2 regions of the Nanhaiella sioensis genome follow, and region 2 is predicted to be linked to the other one. Evidence: a T-box and tRNA genes for the amino acid it is inferred to sense, from the RefSeq annotation. Region 2 holds a T-box; the other holds one or more tRNA genes.

Region 1 (4,421 bases), 890 kb from region 2:
GTGATAAGATCCGTAGTCGAAAGGGAAACAGCCCAGACCACCAGCTAAGGTCCCAAAGTATACGTTAAGTGGAAAAGGATGTGGAGTTGCATAGACAACCAGGATGTTGGCTTAGAAGCAGCCACCATTTAAAGAGTGCGTAATAGCTCACTGGTCGAGTGACTCTGCGCCGAAAATGTACCGGGGCTAAACGTATCACCGAAGCTGTGGACTGTCCTTACGGACAGTGGTAGGAGAGCGTTCTAAGTGCAGCGAAGCTAGACCGAGAGGACTGGTGGAGCGCTTAGAAGTGAGAATGCCGGTATGAGTAGCGAAAGAGGGGTGAGAATCCCCTCCACCGAATGCCTAAGGTTTCCTGAGGAAGGCTCGTCCGCTCAGGGTAAGTCGGGACCTAAGCCGAGGCCGAAAGGCGTAGGCGATGGACAACAGGTTGAGATTCCTGTACCACCTCCTCACCATTTGAGCAATGGGGGGACGCAGAAGGATAGGGTAAGCGCACTGTTGGATATGTGCGTCCAAGCAGTTAGGCTGACAAGTAGGTAAATCCGCTTGTCATAAAGGCTGAGCTGTGATGGCGAGGGAAATATAGTACCGAAGTTCCTGATTCCACACTGCCAAGAAAAGCCTCTAGCGAGGTGAGAGGTGCCCGTACCGCAAACCGACACAGGTAGGCGAGGAGAGAATCCTAAGGTGAGCGAGAGAACTCTCGTTAAGGAACTCGGCAAAATGACCCCGTAACTTCGGGAGAAGGGGTGCTTTTTAGGGTGAATAGCCCTGAGAAGCCGCAGTGAAAAGGCCCAGGCGACTGTTTAGCAAAAACACAGGTCTCTGCGAAGCCGCAAGGCGAAGTATAGGGGCTGACACCTGCCCGGTGCTGGAAGGTTAAGAGGAGGGGTTATCCGTAAGGAGAAGCTCTGAATCGAAGCCCCAGTAAACGGCGGCCGTAACTATAACGGTCCTAAGGTAGCGAAATTCCTTGTCGGGTAAGTTCCGACCCGCACGAAAGGTGTAACGATCTGGGCACTGTCTCAACGAGAGACTCGGTGAAATTATAGTACCTGTGAAGATGCAGGTTACCCGCGACAGGACGGAAAGACCCCGTGGAGCTTTACTGTAGCCTGATATTGAATTTTGGTACAGCTTGTACAGGATAGGTAGGAGCCGTAGAAACCGGAGCGCTAGCTTCGGTGGAGGCGTCGGTGGGATACTACCCTGGCTGTATTGAAATTCTAACCTACGGAGCTAATCGCTTCGGGAGACAGTGTCAGGTGGGCAGTTTGACTGGGGCGGTCGCCTCCTAAAAAGTAACGGAGGCGCCCAAAGGTTCCCTCAGAATGGTTGGAAATCATTCGAAGAGTGCAAAGGCATAAGGGAGCTTGACTGCGAGACCTACAAGTCGAGCAGGGACGAAAGTCGGGCTTAGTGATCCGGTGGTTCCGCATGGAAGGGCCATCGCTCAACGGATAAAAGCTACCCCGGGGATAACAGGCTTATCTCCCCCAAGAGTCCACATCGACGGGGAGGTTTGGCACCTCGATGTCGGCTCATCGCATCCTGGGGCTGTAGTCGGTCCCAAGGGTTGGGCTGTTCGCCCATTAAAGCGGTACGCGAGCTGGGTTCAGAACGTCGTGAGACAGTTCGGTCCCTATCCGTCGTGGGCGTAGGAAATTTGAGAGGAGCTGTCCTTAGTACGAGAGGACCGGGATGGACACACCGCTGGTGTACCAGTTGTCCTGCCAAGGGCATAGCTGGGTAGCTATGTGTGGAAGGGATAAGTGCTGAAAGCATCTAAGCATGAAGCCCCCCTCAAGATGAGATTTCCCATAGCGTAAGCTAGTAAGATCCCTCGAAGATGACGAGGTTGATAGGTCTGAGGTGGAAGCGTGGTGACACGTGGAGCTGACAGATACTAATAGATCGAGGACTTAACCAAGTTAGAAATGCAGAGCAAGCTTTGTTCAATGAATGTCTATTATCTAGTTTTGAAGGAATATTAACTTATTCCTATATATTATGTCTGGTGGCGATGGCGAAGAGGTCACACCCGTTCCCATACCGAACACGGAAGTTAAGCTCTTCAGCGCCGATGGTAGTTGGGGGTTTCCCCCTGTGAGAGTAGGACGTTGCCAGGCTTATATATTGGAGGATTAGCTCAGCTGGGAGAGCACTTGCCTTACAAGCAAGGGGTCGGCGGTTCGATCCCGTCATCCTCCACCATTAATACTCGTAAGAGTATATTGTTAATGATCATGAGCCATTAGCTCAGTTGGTAGAGCATCTGACTTTTAATCAGAGGGTCAGAGGTTCGAGTCCTCTATGGCTCATCATTTTCCGCGGGTGTGGCGGAATTGGCAGACGCGCTAGACTTAGGATCTAGTGTCCTTGTGACGTGGGGGTTCAAGTCCCTTCACCCGCATTAATTAAATAAAGCTTGCGGAAGTAGTTCAGTGGTAGAACACCACCTTGCCAAGGTGGGGGTCGCGGGTTCGAATCCCGTCTTCCGCTCCAATGCTGCCGGGGTGGTGGAATTGGCAGACACACAGGACTTAAAATCCTGCGGTAGGTGACTACCGTGCCGGTTCAAGTCCGGCCCTCGGCACCATTTATATATATAAGCGCCCGTAGCTCAATTGGATAGAGCGTCTGACTACGGATCAGAAGGTTATGGGTTCGACTCCTTTCGGGCGCGCCATTAATAAATAACGGGAAGTAGCTCAGCTTGGTAGAGCACATGGTTTGGGACCATGGGGTCGCAGGTTCGAATCCTGTCTTCCCGACCACTTATAAAAATTAAGGGGCCTTAGCTCAGCTGGGAGAGCGCCTGCCTTGCACGCAGGAGGTCAGCGGTTCGATCCCGCTAGGCTCCACCATGTTCTTTGAAAACTAAACAAAACAAAAGCGTCAACGTTAATTTTTTTGAACAAATGAGCAATCAAACTTTATTGGAGAGTTTGATCCTGGCTCAGGACGAACGCTGGCGGCGTGCCTAATACATGCAAGTCGAGCGAACCAAAGGGAGCTTGCTCCCGGAGGTTAGCGGCGGACGGGTGAGTAACACGTGGGCAACCTACCTGTAAGATTGGGATAACTTCGGGAAACCGGAGCTAATACCGAATAACAATAAGAACCACATGGTTCTTATTTGAAAGATGGCTTCGGCTATCACTTACGGATGGGCCCGCGGCGCATTAGCTAGTTGGTGAGGTAACGGCTCACCAAGGCGACGATGCGTAGCCGACCTGAGAGGGTGATCGGCCACACTGGGACTGAGACACGGCCCAGACTCCTACGGGAGGCAGCAGTAGGGAATCTTCCGCAATGGACGAAAGTCTGACGGAGCAACGCCGCGTGAGTGAAGAAGGTTTTCGGATCGTAAAACTCTGTTGTTAGGGAAGAACAAGTATCGTTCGAATAGGGCGGTACCTTGACGGTACCTAACCAGAAAGCCACGGCTAACTACGTGCCAGCAGCCGCGGTAATACGTAGGTGGCAAGCGTTGTCCGGAATTATTGGGCGTAAAGCGCGCGCAGGCGGTTCCTTAAGTCTGATGTGAAAGCCCACGGCTCAACCGTGGAGGGTCATTGGAAACTGGGGAACTTGAGTGCAGAAGAGGAGAGTGGAATTCCACGTGTAGCGGTGAAATGCGTAGAGATGTGGAGGAACACCAGTGGCGAAGGCGACTCTCTGGTCTGTAACTGACGCTGAGGTGCGAAAGCGTGGGGAGCGAACAGGATTAGATACCCTGGTAGTCCACGCCGTAAACGATGAGTGCTAAGTGTTAGAGGGTTTCCGCCCTTTAGTGCTGCAGCTAACGCATTAAGCACTCCGCCTGGGGAGTACGACCGCAAGGTTGAAACTCAAAGGAATTGACGGGGGCCCGCACAAGCGGTGGAGCATGTGGTTTAATTCGAAGCAACGCGAAGAACCTTACCAGGTCTTGACATCCTCTGCCAACCCTAGAGATAGGGCGTTCCCCTTCGGGGGACAGAGTGACAGGTGGTGCATGGTTGTCGTCAGCTCGTGTCGTGAGATGTTGGGTTAAGTCCCGCAACGAGCGCAACCCTTGATCTTAGTTGCCAGCATTAAGTTGGGCACTCTAAGGTGACTGCCGGTGACAAACCGGAGGAAGGTGGGGATGACGTCAAATCATCATGCCCCTTATGACCTGGGCTACACACGTGCTACAATGGATGGTACAAAGGGCAGCAAAACCGCGAGGTTAAGCGAATCCCATAAAACCATTCTCAGTTCGGATTGCAGGCTGCAACTCGCCTGCATGAAGCCGGAATCGCTAGTAATCGCGGATCAGCATGCCGCGGTGAATACGTTCCCGGGCCTTGTACACACCGCCCGTCACACCACGAGAGTTTGTAACACCCGAAGTCGGTGGGGTAACCGTAAGGAGCCAGCCGCCTAAGGTG
Region 2 (4,421 bases):
TGTTTATGTGTCGACAAATCCTGATTTCATTAATCGTATGACTGATTATGGTAACAGGATAAATAGAGGTGAACCAGTAGAAGGATTTTTTACAGATTTTAACGAAACAGTTAGAAGAGTATTTCCAACCGCTCGATAAAAAATAAGACTTAATAGGTGCTGGAATGATCATTTTCCAGCACCTAAAATTGTTAATATGCCTTTGCCCAATAGACCATTTGTTTTGCCTCGTTATTACAACATACACATGTTGCTGAAATCTTGTCTTGTTCAAATGGGATACATCTAGAAGTTGCACCAGTCTGCTCTTTAATTTTTTCTTCACAGGATTGCTTACCACACCACATGGCCTTAACAAATCCATTGTTAGTACTAAAAAAGTTTTCAAATTGCACCATGTTTTCCACAGTAGTTGTTTTAGATTGACGATTTAAAAGTGCCTTATGATATAAATGATCTTGTATTTGTATTAATTTTTCTGAAATAGTAGTAGCTAAGTTCTCCATTGGTACCTTTTCTTTTTCTCCCGTATCTCTTCTTGCAAGAACAACTTGTTTATTCTCAATATCCTTGGGGCCGATTTCAAGACGTAGAGGTATCCCTTTCATTTCGTGTTCATTAAATTTCCAGCCTGGCTTTTTATCGCTAGCATCGATGTCAATTCGAATGTCAGAGGAAAGTGATTCCTTCATTTCATAAGCCTTATCTAGTACACCTTCTTTATGCTGTGCAATAGGTACAATCATTACTTGTGTTGGCGCAATATTAGGTGGTAACACTAGCCCTCTATCATCACCATGGACCATGATAAGGGCACCAATTAAACGCGTAGTTATTCCCCATGAAGTTTGATGAACGTATTGTAATTCTCCACTTTGATCTGTATATTGAATGCCAAATGCTTTTGCAAAGCTGTCACCAAGATGATGTGATGTTCCAGTTTGTAACGCCTTGCCATCATGCATAAGACTTTCTATTGTATACGTGAATTTAGCTCCAGCAAATTTTTCTTTTTCCGTTTTTTGACCTTTAATGACTGGTATAGCTAGGAATTGTTCACATACTTCAGTATATACATCCAGCATTTTTCGGGTTTCTTCATGTGCCTCCTCATCTGTTGCATGAGCAGTGTGACCTTCTTGCCAAAGGAACTCAAGTGATCTGAGAAAAGGCCTCGTAGTTTTTTCCCAACGTACGACGTTACTCCACTGATTATATAATTTTGGTAGGTCGCGATATGAGTGTATGATATTTGCATAATGCTCACAAAACAATACTTCTGACGTTGGTCGGACACATAGCTTTTCAGCTAATTCTTCAGAGCCTCCATGTGTAACCCACGCTACTTCAGGTGCAAACCCTTCAATATGATCTTTTTCCTTTTGCAGTAGCTTTTCTGGTATAAATAATGGCATGTACACATTTTCATGACCTGTTTCCTTTATTTTTGAGTCTAAAATATGACGAATATTTTCCCATATAGCATAGCCATATGGACGAATTATCATTGAACCACGGACAGATGAGTAATCGATTAAATCAGCTTTCTTAACAATATCTGTATACCATTGCGCAAAATCCTCATCCATTGATGTTATTTCTTCAACAAATTTTTTTTCTTTACTCATTATACTCCACCTTCCTAAAATGCCTTATCAGCTGGTTTCATTAATTTTGTTATACTGTAATTAAATTAGAATAGCAAGCTGCCGTGAAAGCTAGTTGTAACGAATTAATAAAATACAGTCGATGAGATGATAACAACAAAATAAAAAACCTCTAATCCCAAAAAGGGACCGAGGTTTTCGGCGGTACCACCCTAGTTTGTTTACTACGTGTAGTAAACACCCTTGTATTTGATAACGGTTACAATCCGCTTGTACCTTCATGATCATAATCACTCGATACAGTACTCAAAGGTAGGTTCAAACATGTACTTTAGAAATCTCGCAGCAAATAATTTCCTCTCTAAAAAAGCACATAATGTTTTACTAGTCCTTATCAACGTTTACAATATAAAAGCTGTTTTCGCATTAATTGTTGTTATTGTATTAAGTGATAAACACTTTGACATCTTTTCTATTGAAAAACGATGTCAAACGTATTAAACCTCTTCTTACTATGCTAACTTGGTGAGGCAACAATATTTTCGAAAAGAGCCTTAATAAATTAACATATACTATATTTTCTTTTTCACCTTATGTCAAGAGTAACTTTTGATCTTGGCTGCATAAGATAATTGTAAAAAATTAAGGTGATGGTGTAATGTGACAAATAATATAGACCAAACCTTCATAGAAGAAAAATGGTATCATCCTGTAAATAAAACGGAAGCTGCTGTTTTTGCGAATGAACTATTAAACGAGCAAGTGAAGGTTGTAACGAAGTATGGAAAAATTTTTGAGGGTATAATTGAAAATACTAATGCGAGAAATCTATATTTGCTTACTCCACTGTTTAGGTCTAATGATCTGAATAACTATGAACAAAAGCCGAACTACGATAGCAGTAATTTCGGATTCCTCTCTGCCTTATTTAGCAAACCAGAACCTTTTGCCCAAATAATCATTCCACTTATATATGTAACAGCCTATGGAGCAAAAGTAAATAAAGATAAGACACCTTAAATATAGGCTTTTATCGTAAGACTGTTTTCGTAAGCATTTCGTTCTAATATGTAAGGACGTATATATATATTTAGCGTTCGAGGTATCTTTTCTACTTTTATAATTATTGAGGTTTCATAAGACTCTTCATACTGTCCATTGTTAGTAAAAATAGCAACAAAGTTTACGAAAGGGACATTTCGTAAACTTTGTTGCTTTTATTCACGTGAACTGGGGTTTATTTGTTATAGTCTAAGGAAGTCTCCGAACGTTAGTATATTCGTATTTTGCTCTTATTACGAACTACAACATGCTAAAATATATGACCATATGTATGATAATAGAAAAATCCATATCATAGTTTATAACGCTAACCTCAATTGGTTAGCTATTTTATTATTTCTTTTTAAAGTTAGAAATATTGCACTTATCATTTAGGAGATTCCATGTATTGGGGCAAATTGAATGTATGTTAATATAAAGAATTATAGTAACAATTTCCTGAATTGAATATATATGATAGGATGGAGGTTTTTTATGAGGTTATTATTTTCATCAATGCAATGGATGATTTTTATAATTACAACAAGTGTTGTGGCTCCTATAGTTATTGGAAATTCCTTTGGGTTACCCCAAGCAGAAATCGCTACATTACTACAAAGAACATTATTCGTTTTAGGTCTTTCAGGTCTATTACAAGCAGTATTAGGTCATCGTTTACCGATTATGGAAGGTCCCGCAGGGTTATGGTGGGGTGTGTTTATCGTTTATGCGAGTATCGTTGAAGCTGGAAATCTTGGGACATATGAGGGTTTACAACAGCTTGAAATGGGGATGATACTAAGCGGAGTTTTATTTATCTTATTAGCTCTTTTTAAATTGATCGATCTCTTGAAGAAACTGTTTACTCCAATTGTCACAGGAACTTATTTATTATTGTTAGTTGCACAACTAAGTGGTTCGTTTATGAACGGTATTTTTGGTGTAGGGTATAAACAAGATTCAGTAGATTTTTCGGTCGCTGTTCCTGCGGTTTGTGTTTTAGTTATAACGATATTATTGGCAAAAAGTCGTGTTCCGTTTATTCGAAGATATTCTGTTTTACTTAGTTTACTCATTGGATCACTTCTGTTTGCTGTGCTTCGGCTAGGAAAAAGTATTCCGCCGACCACAAGTGGTATTTCAGTACCACAGATTTTTGCTTGGGGAATGCCACAATTGAATAGCGGGATGATTATTACTTCCATTATGATAGGCTTACTATTATTAACAAATATGCTTGCCTCGATTTATGTTGTAGAAAAAGAGCTACAAGAACATACAAAAAATTATGAAGCTGTAAACTACAATAAAGCAAGCTTTGTTATGGGGATAAACCAGTGGTTAGGTGGTATTTTTTCTGCAATTGGTAGTGTACCGATTTCTGGATCAGCTGGATTTATTGCAATGACCAAAATTATTAATCGCTTACCATTTATTTTAGGAAATGTATTTATCATTTTACTTAGTTTCTTCCCGATGTTTACTACATATGCTGCTATGATTCCCGAACCAGTTGGCTATGCAATTTTATTTTACCCATTTACTATCATGATTGGTTTAGCATTAAAAGATTACCAATCTACACAATTAGGAGATAGAGAATATTTTATTATTGGGCTTTCATTATTGGTTGGCATTGGTTTATTGTTTATCCCTGGACAAGCAATAAATGAACTTCCATCCATGTTAAGACCAATAATAAATAACGGATTAGTAGTAGGCACAGTTATATGTATTACTTTAGATCAAGTGATAAAAAAACAAACTTCCGTG

The links. The T-box of region 2 lies ahead of proS (proline--tRNA ligase). A T-box ahead of a tRNA ligase gene usually reads a tRNA of that ligase, here a tRNA-Pro.
Region 1: it encodes a tRNA-Pro, which carries the amino acid that the T-box ahead of proS (proline--tRNA ligase) is inferred to sense. The anticodon was not compared.

What each region holds. Positions count from the first base shown of each region.
Region 1 covers NZ_JBKAEG010000001.1:2,090,421-2,094,841, reverse strand. Annotated here, with positions in the region: rRNA gene V1503_RS09955 (23S ribosomal RNA) at 1-1,933, shown strand, start outside; rRNA gene rrf (5S ribosomal RNA) at 2,017-2,132, shown strand; tRNA gene V1503_RS09945 (tRNA-Val) at 2,142-2,217, shown strand; tRNA gene V1503_RS09940 (tRNA-Lys) at 2,252-2,324, shown strand; tRNA gene V1503_RS09935 (tRNA-Leu) at 2,334-2,416, shown strand; tRNA gene V1503_RS09930 (tRNA-Gly) at 2,434-2,508, shown strand; tRNA gene V1503_RS09925 (tRNA-Leu) at 2,514-2,602, shown strand; tRNA gene V1503_RS09920 (tRNA-Arg) at 2,616-2,692, shown strand; tRNA gene V1503_RS09915 (tRNA-Pro) at 2,704-2,780, shown strand; tRNA gene V1503_RS09910 (tRNA-Ala) at 2,795-2,870, shown strand; rRNA gene V1503_RS09905 (16S ribosomal RNA) at 2,940-4,421, shown strand, end outside.
Region 2 covers NZ_JBKAEG010000001.1:1,199,056-1,203,476, reverse strand. Annotated here, with positions in the region: gene V1503_RS05585 (YhcN/YlaJ family sporulation lipoprotein) at 1-139, shown strand, start outside; gene proS (proline--tRNA ligase) at 192-1,628, opposite strand; T-box leader at 1,789-2,014, opposite strand; gene V1503_RS05575 (hypothetical protein) at 2,268-2,627, shown strand; gene V1503_RS05570 (purine/pyrimidine permease) at 3,144-4,421, shown strand, end outside.